One region of the Dendrosporobacter quercicolus genome, then DNA from elsewhere that is predicted to be linked to it. Evidence: riboswitches for the same ligand, from Rfam matches in the RefSeq annotation. Region 1 holds a riboswitch; each other region holds the start of a gene.
The links. Region 1 has a riboswitch for lysine ahead of dapB (4-hydroxy-tetrahydrodipicolinate reductase). Riboswitches for the same ligand answer to the same signal wherever they lie in the genome.

Region 1 (7,777 bases):
CCATTATTTTGATGCATCCCACTGCGCCGACCGCCAAAGCTTTGCCAGATCTCATTAAAGAAATCAATCAATCAGGCTATACCATAACCACGGTATCTGATATACTAAAATAGGAAAAACAGGCAGAAAATTGCCTGTTTTTTTCATTGCCAAAAACCCAACCTTGTGTTATTATGTCAACATGCTATGTTTTACCCAGTGGTCAAAATTATACACTGACTGCTGAAATGGCTGTTTGGATAATGCTTACTAGGGGGGGATTTGATGACTAAAATAAAGTTTATAACTTTTATTATGTTGAGTTTAATGGTGTTTGCTATAGTGATTCCGGTTCAAGTATCTCACGCTGCCCCGGCCAATAGTGTGCTGAATGCCTTAACAGCCAGTACCATGTCCTCTACGGATGACGGGGGAAGCAGCGGCAGTAATATTTTCGAAAAATTATTCGGCTTTCTATTTGATAAAATACTAGGACCTATCCTAAATATATTTGACTCAAAATCAACGCCTGGCGTTACTGCCGATACGCCGGTGAAAGTTACGCCCCTGCCTGCTGCGCCAAGTACAGGTACAGGGCAAACCAGCGGCAGTCTGCGCGGTAAAGTGATTGTTGTTGACCCTGGCCACGGCGGCAGCAATCCCGGCGCCGTAGCCAATAATACCAGAGAATCCGACAACAACCTTGCAGTTGGCTTAAAATTGCGCGATCAATTGGTACAAGCAGGGGCTAAGGTAATCATGACCCGGGAAACGGACCGTACGGTTGCGGCGGCAGGCAGCAGTCTGGGACAAGAACTGCAAGCCAGGGTAAATTTGGCTGAGGCCAACAATGCCGATATCTTTGTCAGCATTCACTCCAATTCCAATCCTGATTCTAAAATCACCGGCGCTATGACTTTTTATCATAGCAACAATTCATCGAACCTGGCGTCGAATGTGCAAACTGCGATAATCGAAGAAACCGGAGCCGTAAATAAAGGCACTTCAACTGCAACTTTTTACGTTATCCGAAATACCTCGATGCCAAGTATCCTGGTTGAAATGGGTTTTATAAGCAATGCCCAGGAAGCGGCCCGCTTAAACAGCGATGCTTATCGCAATCGCCTGGCCACCGGTATTTTTAACGGCATTGCCAAGAGCTTGAACAGCCGTTAATCCCCAAAGGGTGCCTCCTAATGCCAAAGGCATTGGGAGGCACCCTTTTTTTGTGCATGCTCACCTTATCCGGTAAATATAAATAAGCGGGAAGGTATTTCACCTCATGAACCAGAATAACTAAATACAAAAGCTAAGGAGTAAATTATGTATCAAAAATCCGTATTGCCGAATGGAATCAGGATAGTATCCGAAACCATTCCTTATGTAAAGTCTGCGACATTTGGCCTATGGCTGGGCAGTGGATCCCGGGCTGAAACGGCTGATAATCACGGTATATCACATTTTATTGAACATTTATTATTTAAAGGAACAGAACGGCGTTCGGCCAAAGAGATTGCCGAAAGCATTGATGCTGTTGGCGGCCAGCTTAATGCCTTTACCGCAAAAGAGTATACCTGCTATTACATTAAAGTGATCGATTCCCAGGTAGAGCTGGCGATGGACATTCTGAGCGACATGCTGCTTAAATCCCGGTTTGCAGTGAATGATATCGAGCGGGAACGTGAAGTAATCCTGGAAGAATTATCGATGTATGAAGATACGCCGGATGAGCTTGTACATGATCTTCATGTCGGCAATATCTGGTCTGACCATCAATTAGGACATAACATCATCGGTACAGCCCAATCCATCAAACAAATAGACAAAACAGCAATTTTAGATTATTATCGTCAATTCTATACGCCTGACAATCTGGTTATCGCCGCCGCCGGCAATATTACGCACTGTCAATTGCGGGAATTGGCCGAAAAATATTTTGCTCAAATGGCAGGAGCCAAAGTTCAGCAGGTCAGCCCGCTTCCACAGTTTACTTGCGCACAGACAGTGTACGGCAAATCAACTGAACAAGTGCATTTTTGCCTTAGTACGGCTGGCGTTGCCCAGGATACTCCGGAAATATATGCTTATCATATCTATAATAATCTGTTGGGCGGCAGTGTTAGTTCCCGTTTGTTTCAATCCATCAGGGAAGAACGCGGCCTGGCCTATTCGGTATATTCTTACCAGACAAATTATAGCGATGGCGGCTTATTAACCGTGTATGCCGGCACACGTCCGGCCAATGTTGAGCAAGTTCTGGAACTGATTGTAAATAATATCAGCGAACTGAACAGACAGGGGGTCGGCGAGCAGGAACTGCAACGGGTAAAAGAACAGCTGAAAGGCAATCTTTTGCTGGGGCTGGAAAGTTCAAGCAGCCGGATGTCACGATTAGGCAAACTGGAGATCAGCTTAGGCAAATACGTTTCCTTAGAAGAAATTATCGCTAAAATTGACCAAACTACCGTCGCCGACATCAATCGAGTAATGAATGGTGCTTTTCGTACAGGATACTGCCTGACTACTCTGGGACCGCTAAAGAAAGTCGGCGCAACCTTAAATTTTTGATCAAAACCAGCGAAGGAGCTTATCATGAAAACAAGAGGTTTCGAAATTGTTTCCCACTATCAAGATAAAGATATCATTTTACCGGCCCGTAAAACCCGGTTAAGCGCCGGTTATGACCTGGCGGCAGCGGAAGACAAAACGCTTCTGCCTCAGCAGGTTACGCTGATTGCCACCGGCCTTAAAGCCTATATGCAGGCTGATGAATACCTTGGTATTCATATCCGTTCCAGCTTTGCCATGAAAAACCGTATCACTTTAATTAACAGTCAGGGAATCATCGACGCCGATTATTACAATAATCCCGACAATGAAGGCCATATCATGATTGCAGTATTCAATCATGCTCAGGAGCCTGTTCATCTCACCCGGAACACCCGCATTGCCCAGGGGATATTTTACCGGTATCTTATAGCCGATCATGATCATCTGAGCACTGCCGCAGTCCGCTCCGGTGGTTTTGGCAGTACCGGAGAGAATTAGGAAGCGCCCATACTTAAAATTTGTTAATTAAGCGGACTGCCGGATTGTAGACTGGCGGCAGACGCTGCCGGGATTATAGCTGGTTATTATAGCCTGTTACTTAGACTCCACCAAGGGGTGTATTGCAATGCTGACGCATTGCAATACACCCCTTGGTGCGGCCAATTGCCGCCGGACGAGGTTTGAGGTCCGCCGCGGACATCCCTTGCGCCGGTAAGTCTAAATTGTCAAGCTAAGCAATGCGAGCTTGTTTTTTGCACTACTCCCGGAAAGGAGGCAGTCTCATGGATTCAGCTCATCTTTTCAGACTTATCAAGGTGGGCCAATGCCTGCTTGCTTCTAAAATAGGAAACTATACCACAAAATGCTGTCGCGGCTGTTGCAAAAAGAGCCAGGTAAAAGGAATGATCATCCATAAAAAACGCCTCCTTAATCTCAAATCATTAATTACACTGTATAGTCTATTCAACAACTGGCCGTTTTGTTAAAAAAAATTAGCTAAATCGTCCAGGGCGGCAAGTGGATTGGGATGCCTAATTTTCTACAGTATACAAAAAGATACTATTATACAAATTAGTGCGTACTTGTCGGAGAGAAGGTACGCATTTACTATTATATATAGACACATTGTAGGGAAGTTATGAAAGAGGTGGTCAGATTGAATTTAATTGAGGTAAATAAAGAGCGCTGTATTCGGTGCGGTATCTGCGTAAAGATTTGCCCGGTAAGGGCGCTGGAACTTAAAGGGGCAGTAGAGGCGGTTGCTCCGGAGGCTTGTATTTCCTGCGGCCATTGTGTGGCTGTATGTCCGCAGTCGGCGCTTGATCACCGGAAAAGCCCGCTTGCCCGGCAGGTTGCATTAACCGGCTTTCCGGTAATTGCAGCAGCGGCTGCCCGGCAATTTTTGCGCTCCCGCCGCTCAATACGCAGCTATAAACAGACGGCCGTACCAAGGGAAAAGCTGGTGCAGTTAATTGATATCGGCCGTTTCGCCGCTACTGCGAGCAACAGCCAGGGCGTCTCCTATATCGTTGTTGAAGACCAAGCTATCCTGCGAAAGGCAACTGAGCTGATGATGGAATGGATGGAAGCCCAGGACCAGACAACAGCCCATTGGAGCTTTAGCCATCACATCCGGGCATATCGCCAGGGACTTGATCCCATACTTCGCGATGCGCCGCACCTTATTTTAGCGACAACCGCCCGGAACCAGGCCCGAGGACGGGAAAACACTGCTTTTGCACTGGCTTATATTGAATTATATGCAACCGTTCTAGGTCTTGGCACTTGTTGGGCCGGGCTGCTGGAAATGGGGCTGGAAGCCAACTATGCCCCGTTGATGGAATTGTTTAAAATACCGGCGGGAAAGGCTATAACCGGAGCGCTGATGGCCGGATATCCGGAGTATCATTATCAACGGCTTGTTGACCGAAACCCCTTAGAAATAAGCTGGCTGCCTTAAACAGGCAGGAGCGAGGCAACCCTGCTTAAATTTGGACATAATTTGTTTTTTGTGCTCATAACATTTATAAAAGCTAGTGTGGGGGAGATGTTATGGACAGTTTGGCAACCTTGCTATTGCTGTGTATAGGCATTGCCTGCTCAATTGGATTCAGGATTTACCGCTATCGTGAAATAAGCGGCCATGAAAGCAAAGCATCGCCATTGTCTCTGGCCATTCAGGAAATCGTTGCTGTCTCCGGGGGCGTCTATTTATCACTGGTCATGTTAACTTCATTTCTGAAGCTTGATATCCCCGCCCGGATAACACTGAGCAGCATCGCCATTGACCCGTTGGCCCTGACTGCCATCTGCCTGGCTATGATCCAGCCATTATTTTTCAAATTTATAAAGTAGGTGATGAGATCATGCGTTTAAGTGAGTTGACGGGAAAAGAAGTAATCAATATTGGCGACGGCGGCCGTCTGGGTATTATTGACGATTGTGATTTGTCATTTGATGCCAAATCAGGCCGGATTAACTCTTTGATGCTGCCAAATCGCAGTGGTTTCTTTAATCTTTTTAGTGATCATAAAACATCGGCCATCCCCTGGCCGGCGATTAAAAGAATTGGCGATGAAGTAATCATTGTTGATTTAAACAATGCTTTTGACAGAATGTATGCCAATTCGCGCCGGGAAAGGCAGGGAAGTACATATTAGCTGAATTTGCGGATAAACTAACACTAATTGCAAATACAGCATTTAATGTTAGGAGGCTTATCCGTAATGAACAATCAGATGAATGATCAAACACAATCCAATGCAAACAACAACGTTGCCGGCAGCTATGTCAATTCCCAGCTGTCAAATCAGCAAGTGCAGGCCGGTACTCAGTCAGGCGGTACGCAAAACAATATCCAAGCCGGCGGCAATCAGCAAAAAACGGTAATTGGCGTATTTGCCGCCAGACCCGATGCTGAAACAGCCATCACGACACTGCGCTCCCAGGGTTTTACCAAAGAAGAAATCAGTATCGTATCCAAAGCCCAGGGTAAACAACAGTCTTCCGGTTCGCAAACCTACAATGATGATATTACCGATGGAGCCCTGACCGGCGGCGCCCTTGGCGGTATTGGCGGTTTGTTGATTGGAGCGGGGGCGATGGTTGTACCGGGAATAGGTCCCCTGCTTGCCGCCGGTCCAATTAGTGCAGCGATTGGCGGTGCGTTGGCCGGTGGTCTGGCCGGTGGTCTGATTGACTGGGGCATCCCCTCGGAAGCAAGCGAACACTATGCCAAGCAGGTAGAACAGGACAAAATACTGGCAATTGTCCGTACCAGCGAAAGCAAAGTGAATGAAGCGGCCCAAATATTACGGCAATATGGCGCTCAGGACGTGGAAAGTCATGCCACAAGCAAGTAAATAGCAAACAGGGTAAGGGAGTGTCTCAAATGCAAAAGCATGGAAAGACAGTCCCTTGCTTTAACCCTCAAACTGCGCTGTAACTGCTCCTGAATAAAGTTCGGCGTATTCGGGAAAAACCGTTGACACTGACGGAACCTATGTTATAAAATGTACATAAACTAAATAGATCCTGCACAGTAGAGTAGAGGTGCGGGCAACAATAGTACTTTCAGGGAGCGTGGTACCAATGATCTGAAAGAAAAGGGTTGACCGCCGAAGTATCAATAATACCGTATTTTTGATACTGGTCTGGCATTTAACAGGTGTCAGACTGTCACCAAGCTAGCTTGGTGGAGTGCTATCTCATTTGGATAGAAGACGGTTGTTGGTTTTCTGGTCCTTTTGCTGCCTGTATCCGGCAGCCGGTGAGATGAGTCTTGCCGGCTGCTTTTATACGGCCAGAAAGCACTAGCAGTCTGCTGGTAAGGCGGCTGCAGCTGAATTCAAGCTTACTTTATAGCGCTTTACGCACAGTTCTTAAGGTTGACGCGGTAATGGTTACAATTCATGGGGGTGAGTATCAATGATAAGAGTTATGGTATGCGGAGCTTATGGCAAGATGGGGCTTGAGGTATTAAAGGCGGTATATAATGATCCACAGCTCAGCATTGTTGGCGCAGTTGATATTAAGTCTGATTTCGCTGATATTGGTCAATTGATCGGCGTTGAAAAATTAGGCGTGACTGTGGGCAATGATCTGGAAACGGTGATTAAGGAAGCAAAACCGCAGGTAATTGTCGACTTTACTATACCTGAGGCAGTAATGAGCAATATCCGTATTGCGATAAAAAACGGCGTCTGCCCGGTGGTGGGAACCACCGGATTATCAGAGGAAAACATGAATGAAATTCGCGAGCTGTGTGAACAACATAAAGTTAGCGCTTTAATTTCTCCTAATTTCTCCATCGGTGCAATTTTAATGATGCGTTTATCGCAGGAGGCGGCCAAATATTTACCGCATGTTGAAATTATTGAACTGCATCATGATCAAAAGCTGGACGCACCTTCGGGAACAGCAATACGGACCGCGAAACTCATTGCCCAGTCCCGTGGTTATCTAAAGCAGGGGCATCCGGCTGAATTTGAAAAATACGAGGGAGCGCGCGGCGGGGAACTATCCGGCATTCGCCTGCATAGTGTAAGATTACCGGGCTATGTTGCCCATCAGGAGGTTATTTTTGGCGGCCTGGGCCAGACTCTGACCATCAGGCATGATTCGATATCGCGGGAATCATTTATGCCGGGCGTGGTATTGGCCTGTAAAAAAGTTTTAACTTTAGAAGGACTGGTTTTTGGTTTGGAACATATATTAGATTAATTGTTAATTGAAGGAGCGAAAATGATGAGAAAATACAATGTTGCTATTTTAGGTGCTACCGGTGCGGTTGGTCAGGAGTTCTTAGCCTTGATCGCTGAACGCCAATTTCCTTTTAACGAGTTAAAACTGCTGGCCTCGAAACGTTCGGCCGGTAAAGTAATTGAGTTTATGGGCAAACAGTATACTGTAGAGGAAGCAACGGATGATTCTTTTAAAAACGTACAAATTGCTTTGTTCGCCGGCGGAGCCGCCAGTAAGACTTTTGCGCCGGCTGCAGTAAAGCACGGTGCTGTGGTAATAGATAATTCCAGCGCCTTCAGAATGGATCCCCGGGTACCGCTGGTCGTACCGGAAGTTAACCCAGAAGCAATTAAAGAACACAACGGCATCATTGCCAATCCGAACTGCTCTACCATCATTATGACGATGGCGTTAAAACCGCTTTATGATCTGGCGCGGATTAAGAGAGTTGTCGTCTCGACTTACCAGGCTGTTTCCGGCGCCGGCAAGGAAGCGATTGACGAAC
Region 2 (7,777 bases), on a different contig from region 1:
ATGTCGTTAAGGCTGCCTTCCGTTAAAGCTGACGGTTTGTTTCTGGCTAGAGACAGGAATTCAGTAATAATTTGATTGGCGCGGTCAAGTTCTTCAATCATTAACTTAAAGACCGGATGCTCTTCAGTATACTGATTTTTCTTTGCCAGCAGTTGCAAATAACCGCGAACCGTCGTCATGGGGTTGCGGATTTCGTGAGAAATGCCGGCGGCGATCTGTGATACCAGTTTCATTGTTTCGAGCCGCCCCAGTTCCTCACGCATCTTTTTTTCTTCGGTAATATCTTTATCAATTTCAATGATTTCCTTGAGCCGGCCATGGCCCTGCTTGCGGAGGAGCCAGCAGCTCCTTACGGTTACCTGCTTATTGTCTTTGGTCGTATGAACGAGTTCGCCAACCCATTTTCCCTTGGCGATAACTTCGGCAGTGATTTCATTAAAGGGGAGCGGGAAGCGGGTTTTAAGCAGGTTTTTAAAATCTTTCTGAACAGCTTCCTGTTCCAACCAGCCATAGCCGCGCTGCGCTCCTTTGCCCCAGAATACGATTTTGCCGTCCTCGTCGTGGATAAAGGTGTAGTCGGGGTCAAGATTGAGGAGCTGAATCTGTTCTTCCAGCAAGGTGCGGTATTCCTGCTCTTGCTGTTTGATATTTTTTTGGTCGGTGATATCGCGGAAATAGATAGAAAGGCCATCAGGCGAGGGATAGGCATGTACTTCTAGCCACCGGTCGGAGCTGATGGCTTTGGCTTCAAAATGAACAGCAATGTTTTCCTGTTTGGCTTTAAGATATTGATGATAATAAGGCTGGGCGTCGGGGAATAAGTCCCAGATTTTTTGCCCGAGCATTTCAGCTGTCGTAAAAAAAGACCAGTACTTTTGCGCCACGGCATTAATATAAATGTATCGCCAGTCATTGTCCAGCGCAAAAAAACCGTCAGTAATACGTTCTAATATTTGGTTGATCTGCTGATAGGCCTGGGAAGCCTTTTGCTGGGCTTCGCGCCTGGCCAGATTTTCTTTGCGCAGCTCAGCGAGGCTGGTTTCAAGTTTTTTGCGAACCCACCATTGGGAGACTGCAGCGCCAATCCGTTCGCCGAGTATTTCCAGATAGCTGATCAGTTCTTTGCTGAATAAATTTTGGCGTTTATCGTTGAGTTGAATCAAGCCGATAATTGTTTCATTTAATTTAAGCGGTACAAGAGCCACCGACTCGAACTGCCGGCACCGGCCGCGTGTTTGACAGTGCCACTGTTTTGGACCGGCGGTTACAACAACCGCCGAAGTGCTGTTACACCAAAAGCTCCCGCCGGGTGAGAAATATGGCAGCTCAGGGTTGACCCGGCCCCGGATGACATTGCCGCACATGCATTCCAACAGGTACTGACCTGTTTCGTCCAACACGGCATTGCCGGTTTCGTCTTTGGTACACAGACTTTGTTCCTGGACAATAAATTCATCGGAAAATCCTTCCCACACGAAATAAGGATAGTCGCCCTGGTCTTCTAACCGCATGGCGATTGACTGACAGTTGGTTATATTACGAATTGATGTGATGGCGCCGGCCAGCGCTTGCTTTAGATCCTGAGGGCCGATCAGTTCAGACAGTAGTTTGCGTCCTTCAATTTCTTTCAGCAATTCACCTACAAGGGCGCGGGTCTGCTGCTGCTGCTGTTGAGCCGCCTCAGCAGTGTGCAGGTAATGAATAACCGCTACGGCGTAAGCGCTCAGTTGATTAAGTAACCTTACTGTCTGTCCGGAAGGGTGGTGCGGAGCGGAATAATAGGTTGACAGCATTCCCAGAAGTTTGCCATCACGGCTAAACAACGGTTTGCAGTACACCGCTCTGATGCCGGCTGACAACAGGACGGCTAATATCGGCGACTTTAGGAAAGCGGCGCTTTGTTCAACATTTTCAATGATCATATCTTCGCCGGGCCTTAGATAGAGGGTTGCCTGTTTCTCGTAAATGCTGTCCGATAAGCTGATAAATTCCGCCGTAAGATCTTTGTGGGCAACAATCCGCAAGCCGCTCTGGTCGTCAAACAACTGAAAGATGCCTTTAGCGGCTTCGGCGGTATCAATCGCTGTTGCCAAAAGTTCGTTAAATATATTTCCCGTTTCCTGCCCAATGACGCTTAAGCTAATTGTATGCAAGTTTCGCATAAAGTCTAACTCGTTGGAAATAAGTTCATTGTTTTCCAGGGTTGTTGCCTGTTGGTTTGCCATTCATTTGCCACGCTCCTTGACCGCTTACTGAAAAGTTAAGATAGTATAGTTGTGTGAATAAAATAGAGCCTATGTGATGAATTGTAAAAAAAGCGCATAATTTTTACTGTTCGTTTTAGCCTATTTAATATCCTTTGAATCATGGCGGCTTTTCTATTGTATTCAGGAAAATTTTAGTATTTTTGGCAGCGTGGATAAAAATATAGCGGCGCTGGTCTTAACGGAGGTATTTTGGTGCGTCTATGGCATTACAAGCTGATTCCTTATCTGCCCAGGCAGCAGCTTTTAGGGCAGCATCGGGAGTGCTGCGCCCTGCGCGGCAACGGCTGGGGCAGAAACCATGCAACAGTCAATTATGTATTCCGGTATAGTCCCTGCAGATTGTTTCAATATCATATGCTGGTGAGAAATGAAATGCTGGAGCGAGGCTACCATTTTGACCAAAGCTGGGCTGACTGCCAGTACCGGGGTAAACGGTGCCGTCCTTATACCCGCCGGCAATGTGAGCGGCAAGCCGCCGTCCAGGCAGGCGAAAAGGGAGAGCCAATATATCCTGAACATAATGAGCGGTATCTGGCGGAATGTATAACCAATTTACAGCGTAAGGGGATTATACTTGATCTGAGTTTAGACGACTGAGAATGAGAAGCGATTGGGCGAGTACTATGTATTTAATATAATTTTGGAAAAGTCGCTTCCTAAAATACATGACATCAAGTATAATGATAGAGTAATTTATATAGTGATGCATAGAGGAGCGGATAGGATGAAACTATGGCGTGCCGGCCGGCTTATGTCATAGCAGGAGGGCTATTCGCCGAAGCGGAATATTCTGGCCAGATATTTTGCTGGGGTTGTATTGAAGAAATACAACACTGTCATTCAAAAGACCCATGTTTGAATGAAGTGCTATCTCACGACGGGATCTTACTATTGCGATATAGCAGTATGGTTGTGAGATTTCTCACAGCTATTTTTTATGCGTTCGGATCGTAGCATTTGGTTGGTAAATGGGAGGAAAAATCGTGCGGCAGGTAAATGTGTTAAAAAATCTTTGTCCCGCTAAACCTGGATTGCGGCGGGAAATGAAGTCCAGGCATTTAATGATGATTTCTATCGGCGGAACAATTGGTACAGGTTTGTTTTTAGGCTCCGGTCAAACGTTGAATCAGGCCGGACCGGCCGGGGCGATTCTAGCCTATCTGGTTGGCGGGTTTATTATGTATATGGTCTTATTATGTTTGGCGGAGCTTGCGGTGGCAATGCCGGTTTCCGGTTCTTTTCAAAGCTATGCGTCTCAATTTATTTCACCAGGCGCGGGGTTTACCACCGGGTGGCTGTACTGGATCAATTGGGCCGTCTGTATTGCAGCTGATTTCACTGCGGCGGGAATTATTATGCATCATTGGTTTCCCCAGGTCGACACCTGGATATGGTGCGGCATTTTTGCGATTGCTCTGGCTTTGCTGAATATGATTTCAGTAAAAGCTTATGGCGAAACCGAGTTTTGGTTTGCCAGCATAAAGGTTGCGGCTATTGTCACCTTCATAATTGCCGGCGCCGGGCTGCTGTTTGGCTTTACCGGTCATGAGGGAGCCATCGGACTGAGCAATTTTGAAACCGGCAGTGGAATTTTCCCCAATGGCTTTTCAGCCGTATTTTTGACAATGATTGCTGTCGTCTATTCGTTTCAGGGAGCCGAACTCGTTGGTATCGCCGCCGGAGAATGTAAAGAGCCCGGCAAGAATGTGCCCCGTGTCATTCGTGGAATTACGCTGCGGATTGTCATATTCTATATTTTGGCGATGATGGTGCTGGCAGGCACCATTCCCTGGCGTGAGGCCGGGGTGCTGGAAAGTCCGTTTGCTCAGGTGTTCGGGCGGATCGGCATTCCTATTGCCCAGGAAATGATGAGCTTTGTCGTTTTAACTTCAGCGTTGTCTGCCGGCAACTCTGCTTTGTATGCCTGTTCCCGGTTGTTGTGGTCGATGTCCCAGGAAGGAATGGCGCCGCGCTTTTTTGGCAAGCTGAACGGCAATGGCGTTCCCTTTAATGGTGTGCTTGCCACGCTGGTTTTGGCCTGTTTATCCTTGCTGACCAGTGAATATGCTGCAGGTACTGTTTATTTATGGCTAATGTCCAGCACCGGCTTGACCGGATGCCTCATTTGGGTGATTATCGCCTGGTGCCAGATCAACTTCCGGCGAAAATTTCTTCAGACCGGCGGTTCTTTAAAACAACTGGCTTTCCGTACGCCGTTTTATCCTGCGGTGCCAATGCTGGCAATCGGTCTGAACCTTGTGGTTATCGTCAGTTTATATTTTGATGAATCGCAACGGATTGTACTTTATACCGGCATTCCGCTGCTGGCGGTGATTTATGCTTATTACGAGCTGTTTCTTAAGAACAAGGCGGTTAAGTCCCCGGCGGTTCCGGTTAAACAAGAGTATTGAGCCTGGCCGGTGTTTGGACGGGCATAACCTGCTAGTACTTTCTACAGGAATGTAGGATACAAAAAAGTGCCTGCTATACTTAAGGCAATATTTATATTATCATGTATACATGACGATTTCGAGTGATAGAATATATACAAAAGGAGAGATGCCTGTATGGCAGGATTCAAAGAAGTCAGTCCCGAAAATTTTGCGCAAAGCCCCTTTAAGCTGATCGGCAAAGACTGGATGCTGGTTACGGCTGAAAAAGAGGGGAAAGTTAATACAATGACTGCTTCCTGGGGCGGTTTTGGCGTTATGTGGGCCAAAAATGTTGCTTTTGTTGTCATTCGTCCCCAGCGCTATACCAAGGAGTTTGTCGATCATTCCGCGGCCTTCTCACTGTCATTTTTGGATGAAAGCTTCAGAAATACCTTAAGCTATCTGGGAACAAAGTCCGGCCGGGATGAGGATAAGGTTGCCAAATCAAACCTAACCGTTGGCCATAACGACGGTACGCCTTATTTTGAAGAAGCACAGGTCGCTGTTTTTTGTAAAAAGCTGTATGCCCAGGAGTATAAACCGGAATGCTTTATTGCTCAGGAGCTAAACGGGCAATGGTATCCTGAATCTGATCATCACACGATGTATATTGCCGAAATCACCAAAATTCTGGTTAGAGAGCACTAGTACCTTACCAACTCTAATTCAGTGAATACTAGCGGTCTATTTTCCGTCAGGCTTCGTTGTCGTCAGTCGGCATACGGTCCGGTATGCCTCCCTCCTCCGCCTTGCCTGACGAAAAATATCCTCGCCATTATTCTAACCGTTTTAGAGTTGGCAAGGTACTGGAAACGCATCCCCCGCCTCGCGAGTTGACCGAGGCGGGGGATTTTTGCTGTGATAAAGCAGCGGGCTATAAAGTGAGGGTCATATCAAACCATTGAGCGCCGCCATGCGTAGATCCGGACAGTCCGTTGTTGATGTAGCCGAAAGTCTCATAATAATGAACCAGCCGGTTTTTGCAGGTCAAAATCAGGCTTTTTCTGCCGGACGCTTTTGCCAGTTGAATAAAATGATTCATTAACTGCGCAGCAATGCCGCGTTTGCGGTATTCAGGCAGGACGGCCAGGCCGAAAACGGTTAAATTGGCCCCTGTCGCCAGGTGATGCCTGGCACTGTGGAAAAGCTCGTCATAGATCACCGGGCTGTTGGTTGCGCAGCCATTGATGAAGCCGATTAACTTTCCGTCCGTTTCCGCAACAATAAAGGAGTCGGGAAATGCACGAATCCGCTCTTGGAATGATTCAGGTGAAGCTGCTTCGTTTACAGGAAAACAGGCGGCCTCTATTTTGGCCACCTGCTCCAAGTCTTCAGGGCGGACAGCTCTAAGGATGATATCGGACATAATGTTTTTCCTCTCTAATTCCAGCATGACTGACGCCAAGCAGACTTTATCAATACCGGCAGCAGCCGGTATTGTCAGAACGCATATATTTTACTACTCTATTATACACCTTTACAGCGGTTTTTTGCCATGACTTGCCGGCAGACAAGCGAAACTGAATCTTGCTTTATCCGTCTGGCGGATGGTTATCCGGCGCGTATGAAGGCAGCCATGGTCGCCTTTTGCTACCGGGTTGAATATATTACCACTGTGGGGACTTTTTTAGTGGAGTGATTTTAATGGGACATTATGTTGAAGTCGAAGCCAATGTTAAGATTTATGTGGAAGATCTTAATCCGGACGGCGGTAAAACAATTTTCTTTGTTCACGGCTGGCCGGCAAACCATAAAATGTTTGAATATCAGTTTAATCAGCTTCCACGGCTGGGCTACCGTTGTATCGGCATTGACATGAGAGGCTTCGGTCAATCCTCCAAACCCTGGCGCGGTTATGACTATGACCGGTCGGCCGACGATATCCGCTGTGTAATTGAGGCGCTTCAGTTAGAAAATATTATTCTTTGCGGACATTCCACAGGCGGAGCGATTGCCATCCGGTACATGGCCCGCCACCGGGAGTACCGGGTTGCCAAGCTGGCGCTGTTTGCGGCTGCGGCTCCCAGTCTGATTCAACGTCCTGATTTTCCTCATGGTTTAACAAAAGAAGCGGTAAAAACAATAATCCGGCAAACCAGCAACGATCGTCCCGCTATGCTGCGAAGCTTTGGCGACATGTTTTTCTTTCAGTACGTGACGCCGGCCTTTTCCGACTGGTTTTTTCAGTTGGGGTTGGAAGCAGCTGGCTGGTCGACCATTGCAGTTTCAAATTCCTGGTTGAAAGAAGAGCTGTTTTCGGATCTTGGCGCAATTAGTGCGCCAACCTTAATTCTTCACGGCATTCATGACCGGATCTGCCTGTTTCCGTTGGCTGTTGCCCAGAATGAAGGCATTCGGAATTCCAGACTGGTGCCGTTTAAATTTAGCGGTCATGGATTATTTTATGAACAGCGTGATAAATTCAATCAAGAATTGACGCGGTTTATTGAAGGATGACCTGCCGGCAAAGCTGATGCGGCTGTTGACTGATTCATTGGTTGACCAATGAATCAGTTTTTTAGTGCGCTCAGTAACGATTGCCGTAAGTCCCGGGGCAGTTATTTGTTTAAGGGTTATGCTATGCAGCCATTCGCAAATTGGTGCGGATGTTATATAATAATAGTGACGCAACAGATGACCGGAGTTCTGTACGCGCCGGATCAACAAATCGGAATGAGCCGCCAAATCGTCAAGAAAGAGGTAATCGCTATGATAACAATTACGGAAGAGATTTCACGAAGTGTTGAGGATTTTAAAGACAAGCTGCGGCAGTATCAGGATGGCAAGCTGGACAATCTAAAAGCATACAGCTCTATCATGGGAATCTATAAAGAAGGACCTAAGCCTACGTATATGGTGCGATCCAGAATAGCGGGCGGAGTGACGACCGTACGTCAGCTTAAAGGGATCAGTGCGATAGCGCAAAAGTACGGGATTAAGATAAGATTTACAACCAGGCAGGACATCCAGTTTCATTCAGTGAGCATCGCGGATTTAGGCAATGTGCTGGATGATTTGTTACATTGCGGGCTGACCACCAGAGGCGCGGGTGGAGACGGCGTGCGAAACGTCGCCTGT
Region 3 (7,777 bases), on a different contig from region 1:
ATCTCATTGGCCCCGGCCTTGGTAACTTCATTCACCAGAATGCCGGCCTGGTCGAGCGGCGTACGGATTTCGACACGCTCGGTTACACGATAGCCTTTCAGCTCCGGCAAGCGGTCTTTTTCATAATGGTATACCGGGTTTATCTGATATGTATCGGTTTTTATTTGTTCGTCCGTCACACCACGCGCCTTTATACTGTCTAATACCTGGTTGGCAATATTGGTATTGTCATTCTTCGCCTTTTCCAGATCAGCATCAATGGAATGAATAGAAAGGCTAATGCGGGCAACATCCGGTGAAATCTCTTTTTGACTATTGCCAGTCACCTGAATTACTGTTTTCGGGGCGGCATTGCCAAATGCAGGGACAGCCAGCAGCAAGGTCATCGTCAATACCAGAATTATTTTTTTCAACATTGTGTAATTCCCTCCTGTAAATTAAGCTTCATAAGGATAAACGGAAATAGCATTCGAAAAGTAACGGGTGCTATTTCCTCAACTGTATGAAAAATCATATTCCCTGCGCTAAGCGCTGCACGTGGCCTCGTTTACGAAAAAATTTTCTATCGTTTTTAACGCAAATGAGCTAATATGGAATTTCTGCGGCAACCAGCGAAGCCGCCATTTTTTCCAATTGCTCCGGGGTTTTGGGGCCGGTAATGATTATCTCATACTGGTCAACCTGCACAGTAATGCTGTTGACCCTATCCGCGGCCAAAGGTTGAACCGCTGTTTCATCACCAGGCACCGGCGTTTCGCTGTACGGCGAAAGGTCATTTAACTTTTTGAAACTTTCTCGCTCGAGCCGCCTTTGGATAATCATCACCTCATCCTTACTGCCATAGTGGTAGACTTGCCGGATCATCCCGGCCGTTTCATCAATCGTTACCTGCGGCGCTTCCTGCCCGGGCAGCGTCATCATCACTGTCATTTCCCTTCCGGCTTTACCGGTTATGGAATCAACACTTGCAGTTCTGTTCGCTAATATACTTTGGAGCGGTTTATCTGCAGGCTGCTCTGGCCGTATCCCGTGTTCCGGCGGCGGGGCGGCTGATCGGCCTGCTTTTTCTTCGATAGGCCGGGGTACGGGAACTTCGCGGTTCTGGCCGCTCTGAGGCTGCGGCAGGGTTTCATTTCCTGATTTGTTAACCGCCTGGCCGAAATCGCCTGCCACCCTTGCCTGTTGACTGCTTTCAGGCTGACGGGCAACCTGGGGATCAGCAGCCTGAGGCGAAAGCTGTATAAACACAGCCAGACATACCGCCGCCGCCGTACTGGCCAGGCCGCCACAGATAAACCTTCTATGCTGTTTTTGCTTTGGTCCGCCCAGCTCCGTTGCCAGCTTGTCGGCCATTTGAGATACCAGTAACCGGGGTATGGGATCCTGACTGCGTTTGACCAAAACAGCCATTTCCAGCAATTCCCCGACTTCCTTATCGGCAACTTCAGGCTGACGGCCACCATTTAAATCATCCAGCAACTCTGAAAGAATCTCAGCCTGATTTACCTCGTTATCTTTACACATTGCCCCGCCCTCCTCATTTACGCCGCTGGTCAGTATCAGCCCTCCTGCTCTGTACAGTTTCGTATAAACTGATTTCGCAAGTTTTTCAAAGCCCGTTGTTGCAGCATTTTAACTGCCGGCTCGGTCCTATTCATCTGCAAAGCAGTGTCACGAATAGATAAACCTAAAATCACTCTTAACTTTATTGCCTGGCGCTGATCTTCCGGCAACCCTTCGACCAAACGCGCTATTTGCTGCTCATTCTCCAGCCGCAGGGCATATTCCTCAGGACGCTCGCTTCTATCGACAATGAATTCCTGATATTCGGCAATATCGTAAGCCTTCGGCATCCGCCCATTCTTGCGCCAGAAATCAGTCACCAGATTAACGGCAATCCTCTGTAGATAACGTTTAAACGGAACCGTCAAAATTTGATAGCGCGGCAAAGCGCGAAAGGCTTTCATCAAGGTATCCTGGGTTAGTTCCCGGGCATCATCTTCATTCCCGAGCCGGTGGTAAATCAGCCGGTAAACCGGCTGCCAATAGTTAGAAATCAAGGTATTTAGCGCTTCGCGATCGCCAGCCTTTGCTTTCGCAATCAATGTACTTTCATCATTCACCTTGAAAACCGCCGCCTCCTGTCAAAACCATCCAGTATCTATTTATAACGCTATATGAACCAAAAAGTAACGAGCCATCCTGCTTCATCATACCTGCAAAAAACAAATCCGGCCACTGTGATTGCCAAAACATTTTAAGCTGTTTGCAGAAGAAAAGAAGCTGCCTCTATTTCGAGACAGCGCAATGTAAAATAATTAGTTACCCTTATGTCAAACTACAAATTGTTTTGCGATTTAGTGGCGGCAGCCTGCAAACCGGTCGCCGGTACATCCAAAGTTGCAAAATAATCGGCAATGGTTTCGGCCCTGCGGATTAATTCGACGCCGCCGTCAGCTTTAAGCAGCAACTCGGCTGAACGCAGCTTGCCATTATAATTAAAACCCATCGCAAAGCCATGTGCTCCGGCGTCGTGAATAACAACCCTGTCGCCAATCTCGATGGCCGGCAACTGACGGTCAACGGCAAACTTGTCATTATTCTCGCACAGCGAGCCGGTCACATCATAAACGTGATCTAACGGCAGTCCTTCTTTTCCGACCACGGTAATATGATGATATGCGCCATAAAGCGCAGGACGCATTAAATTTGTCATGCAGGCATCCAGGCCCACGTAGTTTTTGTAAATTTCTTTTTTATGCAGAACGGTTGCCACCAGATAACCATAAGGACCGGTAATCATTCGCCCGCATTCCATGGCAATACGCAGCGGCTGCAAGCCATTGGCCGTAATTTTTTCTTCATAGCTTTTTTTAATTCCCTGGCCGACATAGGCCAGATCAACCGGTTCCTGCTCCGGTTTGTAAGGAATGCCAATGCCGCCGCCAAAATTGACAAACTCAATGTCAATTTCCAGATTTTTCTTGAGTTCTACAATAAGGTCAAACATCATGTCGGCTGTGGCAATAAAGCTGTCGGCATTTAATTCATTAGAAATAACCATGGTATGAATGCCAAACCGTTTTACTCCCTTGCCTTTCATGATCGGATAGGCTTGCAAAATCTGCTCCTTGGTCAGGCCATACTTGGCCTCTTCCGGGTAACCGATAATGGTATTGCCGTTTTTCATTAACGGCCCGGGATTATAACGGAAAGAAATAATCTCCGGAATACCGGCATGTTTTTCCAGGTAATCGATATGGCTGATATCATCAAGATTGATAATCGCGCCCATTTTCCGTGCTGCTTGAAACTCCGCCGCCGGCGTATCATTAGAGGAGAACATAATATCTTCCCCTGTAATACCGGCCATTTCCGCCAGCAAAAGCTCCGGCAGAGAACTACAGTCCGCGCCGATTCCCTCTTCCCGCAGAAATTTCAGGATTACCGGGTTTGGCGTAGCTTTTATGGCAAAATATTCCTTAAACCGGGGAGCCCATGAAAACGCCGCCAATAGCTGACGGGCATTTTTACGAATGGCAGCTTCATCGTAAATATGAAAAGGGGTTGGATATTGCCGGATAATTTCCTCCAGCTGTTGCTTAGTAAAAGGTAGCGTTTTTTTCGCCATAATAGCGCCTCCAGTTATCAATTTTAGCATATCAGCAAAATAGCAAAGCGGTTTGCGAGGAGCATCTCGCAAACCGCTAAAAAAGCATACTTTACGCCCAGCAGTGCAAGATAGCGCTCCATACGGTTACGTATGACAGTCCTGTATTTATTCAACACAGAACCAGCCATGGTTTCCAGCCAAGAAACCACTGCTTCGGCGGTTAATCCGTTCTGCACCCGTCATCGCCGGCAACTCGGGGCACATACTCTTATTACACCGCACCTCTATCTCAATTCCCTATAAGTTATATTGGCTAAATTTTAAGGCATTCAGCCAATACTGTCAACCCGGTTTTTGACATATCTTTAAATTATTGCCCTAAACACGAATTGAACCGCCTTTTTCCAGAATAATTGCGGCGCGTTCCCGTCCGGTCTCCGGCCCGTGGGTATACCCGACAACAGCAAAATGCCGGCTCAGACGTTTGGCCAATTCCTCATAGTTTTTGGCTTTCCCTCTTAGGCAAGTTGATAAATGCACCGTTTCCACACCGTTTTTCAACATCATTGCAATTTTATGCTCAATATCGCCGCCGGCATGCGAAAAAGTGACAAGCTCAATATCTCCCTGATAACGCGCAAAAGCATCTTTGCACTGAAAAAAAGCGTTCAGGCAGCCCTTGCCGGTACAACGCTGCATAGTCTCTTCCCGGACTAATATTGCAATTTTCATGGTTCACCTCAGCTTTTCCCATGTTCATTATATTGACATTGGCGGGCTTTGTCAAAAAGCACTAAGTTTTGAAATTCCGGGCAAACTAATTTTACTGCACCGAACTCAATACGCTATAATAGCACTAAAACTATTGATTGACAGGAGAGAACGCTTATGGCTTATTGGCTTGCCAAAACTGAACCGGATAGTTATAGTTATACTGACCTTGAACGCGTAGGCCGCGACCGCTGGAATGGCGTAAAAAACTTTACAGCTTTGAAACACATCGGCCGGATGAAGCCGGAAGATCTTGTCTTCATTTACCATACCGGCAAGGAAAAATCAGTCGTCGGGGTAGCCGAAGTAGTTTCATCCCCTTACCCGGATCCGTCTGAAGCCGATAAGCGCTTCTTGGTTGTTGATGTCAAACCACGCTACCGCCTGACCTGGCCGGTAACCCTAAAAGAAATAAAGCGGAATCCCGCTTTTGCCGAATGGGAGCTTGTCCGGCAATCCCGCCTTTCGGTCATGCCCGTAACAGAGGAGCACTGGCAATTGGTACACGGTTTGGCCGGCCAACCTGAATGAAGCCGCCTTGCGGGCTGCGGATGAGGATTTCCTGAAAGCAGCCTGAAACAATCCCGGTACTATCAGAAGGCGTGTCACAGTGCGTTTTTTAAAAAACGCACTGTGACACGCCTTCTTGAGAAACACCCCGTCCAGGAATGTTCTGTTATCGGACGCAGCCGGTATCGATGCTACCTACGTCTGGAATCTTAAATCTATACTGTCTAATCCTAATTCACAACTTTGCCAAGACACTAGCCTACGATGATGTTTTTTTCTTTAAATTCTTCCTCGGTATTGCAAAAAGTAAGCTTGCCATAATCACGGCGATTGTCGATATACTGCGGTATGCCCGCTTTTCGCAGGGCATCGCTGAATATGACATAGTCATAGCGGCCGCTGCCGTCAATATAGGTGGCGTGATTTAAAACTTCACTCCGTACCAGGTAAGTACAGTGAATGACTTCTACCTCAATTAATCCTTTAATTGACTGGTACAATATTTCAAAATATAAATTTGAATACTTATAGTAACCATTTTCATCGGTGACAAAGTGAAAATTGGCATAATTGCTCAACAAATTATCGCCGTTTTTAAGCAGCGGCCCAATCACCGGCAGCCCGGTATGCAGCAGGATCTCCAAGGTCTCAGGAATAATAAAATTATCGCAGTCAACGACAAAATAGTGAGTTCCCCGGTCTTTGGCCCATTCCACCGACTCCTGGCGCAGCCTGGTCAGCACCGAGAGCTTTAACGGATTCCAGTCATGCGGACCATAATCCTGCACCCGTTCCTTAACATCACTGGCATCATAATAAATTTCAGAATATTTGCCCCGTACTTTTTCTATCCACTGCTCAAGAATAGTCGCAGTATTATCTTTGTTGTTATTTGTGCGAATATACAGCTTGATCCTGGCAGCCGGATAAGTCTGACTCTCAATCAAACGAAGATATAATGGTAAAACATGAGCTTTGTCCTTGGCCAAAATGGCAATGGTTACAAACTCTGTATATTCCATTAGCGAAAATTCACACCCCTCAAATTTAGTTTAACCCGCTTTTCACTCTGCTTAGATCGACATCAACCATCATCTCAATGAGTTGCCGCAGGCTTGTTTTTGCTTCCCAGCCCAATATTTTTTTGGCTTTAGCCGGATTCCCGAGCAGAACATCCACTTCCGCCGGCCGGTAAAACACCGGATCAATCACAACATAGTCCTCATCGTTGAGACCAACATAGGCAAAGGCAATCTTACACATATCTCTTACCGTAGTTGTCCGCCCGGTAGCAATAACGTAGTCGTCCGGCTGATGTTGCTGCAGCATTAACCACATTGCTTCGACATAATCACCGGCAAACCCCCAGTCCCGCTTTGCGTCAATATTGCCCAGCCGCAGCTCCTGCTGCCTGCCCAGCTTTATTTTCGCTACAGCGTCCGTAACTTTTCTTGTTACAAACTCGATACCGCGAAGAGGGGACTCATGATTAAACAGAATACCGCTGCAGTTAAACATCTGAAAACTTTCACGATAGTTTACCGTCATCCAATGGCCAAACAATTTTGCAACGCCATAAGGACTGCGCGGATAAAACGGGGTTGTTTCAGACTGAACAGCTTCATGAATCAGTCCAAACATTTCACTGCTTGACGCCTGGTAGAACTTTATTGATTGATCCGTTTGCCGGATGGCTTCTAATACGTTTAGAACCCCTATACCGGTGGATTGCGCTGTCAAGATGGTTTGCTGCCAGGATGCGCCGACAAAGCTTTGTGCTCCCAGATTATATACTTCCGAAGGTTTGGCTGTAACAATCGCGCGGATAATTGAAGCTAGATCAGTCAAATCCCCGCTGATCAGTTCAACCTCATGTTCAATGCCTAAAAAGTTCAGACGCCAGGTAGTCGCTGTTGCTCTGCGGGCAATCAGTCCATATACCTTATACCCTTTATCTAATAATAGCTTGGCTAAATAAGCCCCATCCTGTCCGGTAATACCGGTAATTAATGCAGATTTCATCCAACCCCTCCAGACCTTCTAATGTGAGTGGTTTTGCCTTGCACGCAAAACGATATGTATTATCGTATGCAGACATTCACCCGGAGGTGTCAGCGGTGACTGAATTCCGCCAGGGGGGCGAATTCTTCCGGTAGCCGCCGGCCGCGGAAGCCGCCTGCCAGCCAATCGCAAAAAAATACCCCTCAGTGCGTTACGCTGAGGGGCCAAACGTGTTACTAGTGAATGAAGTATAGTAATATATTAACATCCCAATATTAGAATTTTATTAGAACAGAAATATTCTCTATTATTTTTTGCTCTACTACTTGAAATGAGTTATCGCCTTGGCAATACCATCCTCTAATTCCTTCCAGGCTTTTTCAGTGCCTGCTTTGACATTGTCCCAGGCCAGTCCGCCAGACTCCTTTAGTTGCTCGTATTCAGCCACAAAATGATCCCGTTTTCTTTCAAGGTTTTCTATTTGGGAAAGGTACTCTGCTTTCATATCAGATTGGGCTTCAGCAACTTTTGCTCTCATTTCTGCCAATTTTTCATTATACTCGTTTAAATTTTCTTCAAGTTTTTGTATGTACACATTTCTTTTTTCCATATTCCTATCCCCTTTATTCTGTTTTTGATCAATGAACGCTTAAAGCCGCGCTGTCGTTGGCAAAGGTTTCAATAGAATCCAGCAAATTTCCCCGAAAGTTAAGTTTTTTACTGCCATAATACCAAGTCGAATCGTTTGCTTCAGTTTGGAAGGGTTTACCCCAACTGAGCCGTACCTGTTCTTTCGTCATGCCTTCTTTTATATTTCCGGCTTGAATTTCATTCCACAAATCAGCGGATCCGCCAAGGCTGATTCTTGGATCTTCCATAAAT

Region 2: linked by a shared signal. The riboswitch ahead of BLR06_RS16425 (amino acid permease) and the one ahead of dapB (4-hydroxy-tetrahydrodipicolinate reductase) in region 1 are both predicted to bind lysine.
Region 3: linked by a shared signal. The riboswitch ahead of lysA (diaminopimelate decarboxylase) and the one ahead of dapB (4-hydroxy-tetrahydrodipicolinate reductase) in region 1 are both predicted to bind lysine.

What each region holds. Positions count from the first base shown of each region.
Region 1 is NZ_FNHB01000001.1:414,307-422,083, forward strand. It holds gene BLR06_RS01960 (polysaccharide deacetylase family protein) at 1-113, shown strand, start outside; gene BLR06_RS01965 (N-acetylmuramoyl-L-alanine amidase family protein) at 265-1,155, shown strand; gene BLR06_RS01970 (M16 family metallopeptidase) at 1,303-2,547, shown strand; gene dut (dUTP diphosphatase) at 2,572-3,027, shown strand; gene BLR06_RS20175 (hypothetical protein) at 3,318-3,443, opposite strand; gene BLR06_RS01980 (nitroreductase family protein) at 3,686-4,489, shown strand; gene BLR06_RS01985 (hypothetical protein) at 4,582-4,884, shown strand; gene BLR06_RS01990 (YlmC/YmxH family sporulation protein) at 4,896-5,189, shown strand; gene BLR06_RS01995 (general stress protein) at 5,256-5,891, shown strand; lysine riboswitch at 6,069-6,242, shown strand; gene dapB (4-hydroxy-tetrahydrodipicolinate reductase) at 6,457-7,251, shown strand; gene BLR06_RS02005 (aspartate-semialdehyde dehydrogenase) at 7,276-7,777, shown strand, end outside.
Region 2 is NZ_FNHB01000011.1:99,577-107,353, reverse strand. It holds gene BLR06_RS19315 (ATP-binding protein) at 1-2,225, opposite strand, end outside; gene BLR06_RS16430 (TIGR02328 family protein) at 2,460-2,864, shown strand; lysine riboswitch at 2,968-3,145, shown strand; gene BLR06_RS16425 (amino acid permease) at 3,251-4,678, shown strand; gene BLR06_RS16420 (flavin reductase family protein) at 4,835-5,347, shown strand; gene BLR06_RS16415 (GNAT family N-acetyltransferase) at 5,574-6,065, opposite strand; gene BLR06_RS16410 (alpha/beta fold hydrolase) at 6,344-7,156, shown strand; gene BLR06_RS16405 (nitrite/sulfite reductase) at 7,409-7,777, shown strand, end outside.
Region 3 is NZ_FNHB01000004.1:2,709-10,485, reverse strand. It holds gene BLR06_RS09390 (SIMPL domain-containing protein) at 1-416, opposite strand, end outside; gene BLR06_RS09385 (hypothetical protein) at 586-1,524, opposite strand; gene BLR06_RS09380 (RNA polymerase sigma factor) at 1,560-2,123, opposite strand; gene lysA (diaminopimelate decarboxylase) at 2,339-3,631, opposite strand; lysine riboswitch at 3,735-3,908, opposite strand; gene BLR06_RS09365 (CGGC domain-containing protein) at 3,992-4,345, opposite strand; gene BLR06_RS09360 (EVE domain-containing protein) at 4,502-4,915, shown strand; gene BLR06_RS09355 (glycosyltransferase family 2 protein) at 5,149-5,916, opposite strand; gene gmd (GDP-mannose 4,6-dehydratase) at 5,942-6,916, opposite strand; gene BLR06_RS09345 (sll1863 family stress response protein) at 7,218-7,505, opposite strand; gene BLR06_RS09340 (hypothetical protein) at 7,534-7,777, opposite strand, start outside.